One region of the Marinobacterium aestuariivivens genome, then DNA from elsewhere that is predicted to be linked to it. Evidence: riboswitches for the same ligand, from Rfam matches in the RefSeq annotation. Region 1 holds a riboswitch; the other holds the start of a gene.
What was found. Region 1 has a riboswitch for cobalamin ahead of btuB (TonB-dependent vitamin B12 receptor). Riboswitches for the same ligand answer to the same signal wherever they lie in the genome.

Region 1 (3,399 bases):
CGGCTGCTGCAGCACCAGCTCCAGCCCGCGGATCCGGGCGGATTCGACGTTCGCCGGCGCCATGATGGAAGCATCGAAGGCGATCAGGTCGTCGATCCGGGTTTCGTAGAGGTTCAGCGCCCAGTTGCCCTGGCCGAGCGGCGCCGCGATACCGAACTCCAGGGTTTCGGACTCCTCCGGCGCCAGATCGGGGTTGCCGAAGAAGGGGAAGTAGAGCTCGTTGAAACTCGGTGCCTTGAAGGCCGTGCCGTAACTGGCCGTCAGCCGTACCCCGTATGCGGTGTCGTAGCCCCAGGCCAGACTGCCGGTGCCCTGGCTGCCGAACTGCTCGTTGTCGTCATGGCGCAACGCGGCGATCAGCTCGTGGCGGCCCAGCATGAACTGGTACTGGGCGAAAGCGCCGCTGTTGTCACGCTCGGTGACGTCGAAGTCTTCGGTGCTGCTGACTTCGTCGTGCTGAAAATCGAGCCCCAGCGTCAGCAGCGCAGTGCTGCCGACGGCGATATCGTTCTGCCAGCTGACGCTGTCGCGGCGGGTATCGAAGCGGCTGCTGAAGTCGCCGTCCTTGAAGTTGTCGGACTCGTCCCAGCTGCGGCCGAGCTGCAGACGGGTCTGCCAATGCTCGCTCAGGGCGCTGTCGAGACTGACTCCGAGCACCTGCTGCCCGGACTCGGACTCGTTCTGGAAGTTGCCGTCGAATTCGGAGTCGCCCTCGGTGCGCAGCCAGTTGAAGGCAACTTCGGTATCGTCGCTCAGCCGGCGCCCGGCCCGCAGCGAGGCCGCCCGGTTGCGGTAGCCGTCCCTGTCCGGCTCGTCGGCGAAACAGCCGGCGAAGGCCGTCGCGGCGGCCGGATCACAGGCATTGATCCCTTCGGTGTTCAGGGCACTGAAGCCGGCGTTGAACCAGCCCGCCTCGCCGCCGGCAGACAGCCCGAAATCGCCGCTCCGGGTCTGGTGGGAGCCCAGGGTGACACTGGCCCTGGGTCTGAGCTCGCCCTGCCCCTTGCGGGTGAAGATCTGGATCACCCCGCCAATGGCTTCGGAGCCGTACAGGCTCGAACGGGGACCGCGCACGATCTCGATGCGCTCGATCTGGCTCAGAGGCAGGTCCTGGAAAGCGGTGGTGCCGGCGGTGGCGGAGCCGACCTTGATTCCGTCGATCAGTACCAGCACGTGATCGGAATTGGTGCCGCGCAGAAAGACGGAGGTGGCCTTTCCGGGCCCGCCGTTGTTGGACAGGGCCAGTCCCGGTACACCACGCAGTAGCTCCGGCAGCAGTTGCGCCTGGCTGCGCTCGATATCGTTGCGACTAATGACGGTAACCGAGGCCAGAGTTTGATCGGCGGTCTGGGCGGTTCGGGTCGCGGTCACGATGACCGGACTCAGGGTGGTCGCGGCCGCGGCCTGGCAGGCGGCAGACCCCAGCAGCACGGCGGCTGAAAGCGTGGTGTTCTTCATTTTGATGACGATCCTTCCCGTGCTCACCCGCACGGCAACAGAAAAAGGGTCGACGAGGGAAGGGATCGAATGGACGGCACAGGGCACCGGCGAAACCGGTCCCTCAATGCGCCGCTCGGAAGCCCTCCGCTTCGCCGGCAGAAACGCTTGTGGCCGGTCTCCGGACTCACGAGCGGACAGCCCCGAAAGCTGTCCCGATGCAGCACCTTCCCATGACCGTTTTTCAATGGGCCACAGTGGCATTTCGCTGAATCGAATCTCGTCTACCGTTGCGGGGGCAGTGTCGGCATTGCCTGTCGATCGCAGGCGCACCGACTTCCCGATTAAACCCGGGCGCAGGGCGCAGGGGTACCAGAAGCAGGCGCGCATTGTAGAGGCGCCTGGGCTGGAAAGCAAAGGGGGAGACGTAGGGTGCCGGTGAACGGAGTGAACCGCACCGATATGAAGTCGGTGCGGTTCGCGTTGCTCACCAGCACCCTACGGTGCCGCGATCAATGCAGGGGTCAGTCGAAAAAGGTTTCGCCCTTCCCGGCCCGCTGGCGCAGGCCGTCGGTCACCCGGTAGAGCGGGCCGCTGCCGGCATGACGCTCGACCCGCTCGCAGAAGGTCTGCAGGCCCAGGCTGTCGATATAGCGCAGCGCACCGCCTCGGAAGCGCGGGAAGCCCAGCCCCAGGATCAGCCCCATATCGACTTCGGCGGCCGTTTCGGCAATGCCGTCCTCGAGACAGCGTACCGCCTCCAGGCACATCGGGATCATCATCCGGTCAAGGATATCCTGGTCGCTCAGTTCCACCGCCGGCCCCTTCGCCGCATCGATCAGTTGCTGCGCCTGCGCGGAGGGTTCGCGGGTACGGCGTCCGCTTTCGTCGACGCCGTAGGCGTAGAAACCGCGTCCGCTCTTCTGCCCCAGACTGCCGGCTTGGACCAGGTGGTCGGCGATGCAGGGTCCATCATGACCCATGCGCTCAGGGAAACCCTCGATCATCACCCGGTCGGCATGGACGCAGGTATCGAGGCCGATCACATCCATCAGGTAGGCAGGCCCCATCGGCCAGCCGAAGCCCTCCATCACCCGGTCGATGCGCTGGTAGTCGACGCCGTCCAGCAGCAGGCGGTTGAAACCGTTGAAATAGGGGAACAGGATACGGTTGACCAGAAAGCCCGGGCAGTCGTTGACGACAATCGGGGTCTTGCCCATCGACAGTGCACCGGCCACCGCGGTCGCCAGGGTCTCTTCGCTGGTTTCACGGCCACGGATCACCTCCACCAGCGGCATCAGATGCACCGGGTTGAAGAAGTGCATGCCACAGAACTGCTGCGGCCGCTGCAGACTTTTCGCCAGGCGGTCGATCGAAATGGTGGAAGTATTGGAGGTCAGGATCGCGCCGGGCTCGAGAGCCCGTTCGACATCGGCCAGCACACCGGCCTTGATTGCAGCGTTCTCGACCACCGCCTCGACCACCAGGTCGACCTGGTCGAAACCGTCGTATTCCAGCGTCGGCTCGATCGCAGCCAGCACCTTTTCCTTGCCGGCCTGATCCAGACGCCCCTTCTCGACCTGGCGGTCGAGCAGCTTGCCGGCGGTCTTCAGTCCAAGTTCGAGCGCTTCGTCACGAATATCCTTCATCAGCACCGGCGTGCCGGTGCTGGCCGATTGAAAGGCGATGCCGCCGCCCATGATGCCGGCACCGAGCACTCCGACCCGGCTGACGGCACGGGCCTGCTGCTGCGCCTGTTTCGCCTTGCGCTTGAGCACCTGGTCATTGAGGAAAAGTCCGACCAGGCTGCGAGCCGAGTCGCGCTGGAGCAACTCGATAAAGGCGTTGCGCTCTTCGGCCAGGGCGTCCCGGAACGGCAGCGTGATATGCCTCAGGATCAGCGCCAGCGCCGTCGGACCCGCTTCAAAATTCGGATTCAATCCGGTACCGAACTGCTGTTCC
Region 2 (3,399 bases), 820 kb from region 1:
GATCACGGCGAACTCATCGCCGCCCAGGCGGGCCACCACATCGTGCTTGCCGGCGCCTTGCTGCAGCCGTTCGGCGACTATCTGCAGCAATCGGTCGCCGGCCGTGCGGCCGAGGCTTTCGTTAATCTTGCGAAACCGGTCCAGGTTAACGTGAACCAGGCCCAGACCATAGCCGGTCTCGGCGGCCATACGAATGAGCTGTTCGAGGCGGCGGAAATAGAACCCCCGATTGGGCAGAGCCGTGAGGTCATCGTAGTGCGTCATATAGTGTATTCGGCGCTCCGCCTTGCTACGCTCCCGCCGCGCTTCGGACTCCCGCAATTCGCGGGGTACGGCCGCCGACAGCCGCCTGAGGTTGTCCTTGAGGATGTAATCCTGGGCACCGGATCGCACCGCCTCGACGGCGCGCTCCTCGCCGATCGTGCCGGAGACGAAAATGAAAGGGAGATCCGGGGCCCATTGACGCACCTGTTGCAGCGCCTCGATTCCGTTGAACGACGGCATGGTGAAATCGGAAAACACGATCTGCCAGGATTGCTGCAGTGCTTCGGCCAGGTCCTGGCTGTTGTCGACGCAACGATAGATCGGCTCGTAGCCGCTGCGTCGCAGCTCCCGGACCAGGATCTGGACGGCGTCGTCTTCGTCCTCGATGATCAATGCCCTCAACGGTATCCTGTCCATGGTTCTTCCTCCTGTACCGACCTTCGCATGCCGTGCGCTCGAAAGCGGAATCTACGTCACTGGATAAACTTAGACCAGTGGCGGCGAATATAGAAACATTCTGTATGCATATTATTGGCGGCCAGTACATCCTGGCGGCACTATTCGCATCGGAGGCGCTCGGCCAGGGTGCCAAAACGGCATGGGACCGGTCGACGGCACCGCCGACCGGGGAGCCGGCCAACCCTCTGAAGATACTTTCGATACCAGCAGGCTTCGCTGAGAACGGGGGCTGCCGCTGGGAGATCATAGATGAGCAAACCGCATCACGCCTTCAGTGACTAAGAGGGTCGGAAGCTGTACTGCGCCATCTTCGAACGTCGCGACGTCCGCTCGCAGTTTCTGCCTGATCGTTACCCGCCTCGCCCGGACGCTCGTGCAGCCGGAGTCGACATCTCCGTTGGCCGACCTATGCCTCGGCTATGTCGGCGAACGCCTGGTACAGCCGGAGTTGCAAGCCAGGGGCTGGCGTGCGCGCTTGCCACTGAAGGAGCTGATGCACCACCCCGGCTGGCGTCAGGCGCCGGCGTCGGTACATCCGCTGACCGCCTGGCTGTCGTGCCGCCGGCAACGGAACTAGACCGCAAAAATGTGCGCCCACGGATTGCGTCTGCGGCGTTAATTGCTTTAGGATGCCCCGCTGTAGACAGGTGCCCCTCGGCGCGAGGGGATAATCGGGAAGTATGGTGCGGCCCCAGGCCTATCCCATCGCTGCCCCCGCAACGGTAATACATGAGTCGTCTGCGAATACCACTGGCGTACGCCGGGAAGGTGCAGGCAAAGGCGCGATTCCTGCGAGTCCGTCCTCATGGAGCCCGGAGACCGGCCTGTCATTTCATTCAATCCAGAGACGGTGCGGTGGGCACCGGGGGATATATCATGTCTGCTAATCTGTCTTCCTCCTCGGAGCGGGCTGCCCGTTCCGGTTCCAGGGCGTTTTCTCTGCTGCAGCAGGGCGCGGCCGTGCTGTTCGGTGTCGTGGTGCTCTATGCCGTTGGCTTCCTGCCGATGAGCGCGGCGCATAACGCGGCGCACGATACACGGCATGCGTTCGTGTTCCCCTGCCACTAACCCACAGACCGCTTTCTTCGTCGCAGTCGTCACTGCGCCGGGCTTTCGGCGTGGCGTCTGTGCGTTGCCAGAATTCGCTTTGGAGAGAAAACCATGTTCCGTTCCCTGGTGTTCGGCGCCTGTCTTATCGGCCTCGTGCTCGGGCTGACAACGACCGCGCTGCAGTCCGTTGGCGTAACCCCCATTCTGCTCGCCGCCGAGCAATACGAAGTCGACGAAGCCCCCTGTCGAGCGCGGTCGGTAGCGGCCACAGCCACGACCATTCGCATGGCGAGGCCGGCACCCATCAGCATGATGCAGAGGCCTGGGCCCCGGCCGACGGTGCCGAGCGCCTCTTCTACACCGCGGTGTCCAACGTCTGCGCCGGTATCGGTTTCAGCGCCATCCTGCTGGTGGTGATGAACCAGCTGCGTGAGCGCGGCCGGCTGCAGCTGTCGCCGGGCCGCGGCCTGGCCGTTGGCGTTGCGGCCTATCTCGCGGTCTTCGTCGCACCGTCGCTGGGGCTGCCGCCCGAGATTCCGGGTGCCTCGGCCGCGGCGCTCGAATCGCGCCAGCTGTGGTGGCTGGCGACCGTCATCCTGGCTTGTATCGGGCTTGCTCTGCTGATGCTGGCGAAAAGCTGGCGGCGACTGCTCGGGCTGCCGTTGCTGCTGCTGCCCCAGGCCTGGGTGCCGACGCACCAGGGGCCGCTGTTCGCCAATCCCGATCCGCAGGCCGTGGCGGCGCTGACGGCGCTGCATCGCGAGTTCATCCTGGCGTCGGGTTTGACCAACCTGGTGTTCTGGCTGCTGGCCGGCGTGCTCTGTGCCGTAGTGCTCAAGCGCAGTGTCACGGCCACGGGCGAGGGGACCGATGTCGCCGCTGCCTGAATTCCCCTTTGCCGCCGTGGTCGGCCAGAATGCGCTCAAGACCGCGTTGCTGCTCAATGCCGTCGATCCAGGGATTGGGGGCGTGCTGATCAGTGGGCCGCGGGGCAGCGCCAAGTCGACGCTGGCGCGGGCGCTGGCGGCGATCCTGCCCGATGAGCCCGGGGGCGTCGGCCTCCGTTCGTCAACCTGCCGCTCGGTGCCAGCGAGGACCGCCTGACCGGCAGCCTGGACCTGCAGCAGGTGCTGTCCGAACGCGAGGCGGTATTTCAGCCCGGGCTGCTGGCGAAAGCCGATGGCGGCGTGCTCTACGTCGACGAGGTCAACCTGCTGCCCGACACCCTGGTCGACCTGCTGCTCGACGCGGCCGCGCGCGGCGTCAACAGCGTCGAGCGCGACGGCATCAGCCATACCCACCCGGCACGCTTCAGCCTCATCGGCACCATGAATCCGGACGAGGGCGAGCTGCGGCCGCAGCTGCTCGACCGTTTCGGGCTGTGCCTGGAGCTGGGGGCGGCGGTCGGGATGCAGGAGCGCATCGCCATCGTGCGCCAGCGCGAGGTTTTCGAGCGCGACCCGGAAGCCTGCCTGGCGGAGCTCGAACCCGCCCAAGCCGCGCTGACGCGGCGCATCGAGCGGGCGCGGCGCGGTCTCGCGGATATCGCGGTGGCGACCTGGGTCTACGAGCATATCGCCACCGGCTGCGAGGCCGCCGGCGTCGAGGGCCTTCGTGCCGACGTCA

Region 2: another riboswitch for cobalamin. It lies ahead of ACFQDL_RS25030 (CbtB domain-containing protein); the one in region 1 lies ahead of btuB (TonB-dependent vitamin B12 receptor).

What each region holds. Positions count from the first base shown of each region.
Region 1 covers NZ_JBHSWE010000001.1:3,951,023-3,954,421, reverse strand. The annotation lists gene btuB (TonB-dependent vitamin B12 receptor) at 1-1,458, opposite strand, end outside; cobalamin riboswitch at 1,593-1,829, opposite strand; gene ACFQDL_RS20635 (3-hydroxyacyl-CoA dehydrogenase NAD-binding domain-containing protein) at 1,962-3,399, opposite strand, start outside.
Region 2 covers NZ_JBHSWE010000001.1:4,775,630-4,779,028, forward strand. The annotation lists gene ACFQDL_RS25020 (putative bifunctional diguanylate cyclase/phosphodiesterase) at 1-681, opposite strand, end outside; gene ACFQDL_RS25025 (hypothetical protein) at 1,121-1,300, shown strand; cobalamin riboswitch at 1,352-1,565, shown strand; gene ACFQDL_RS25030 (CbtB domain-containing protein) at 1,600-1,791, shown strand; gene ACFQDL_RS25035 (CbtA family protein) at 1,851-2,660, shown strand; partial or broken gene ACFQDL_RS25040 (ATP-binding protein) at 2,644-3,399, shown strand, end outside.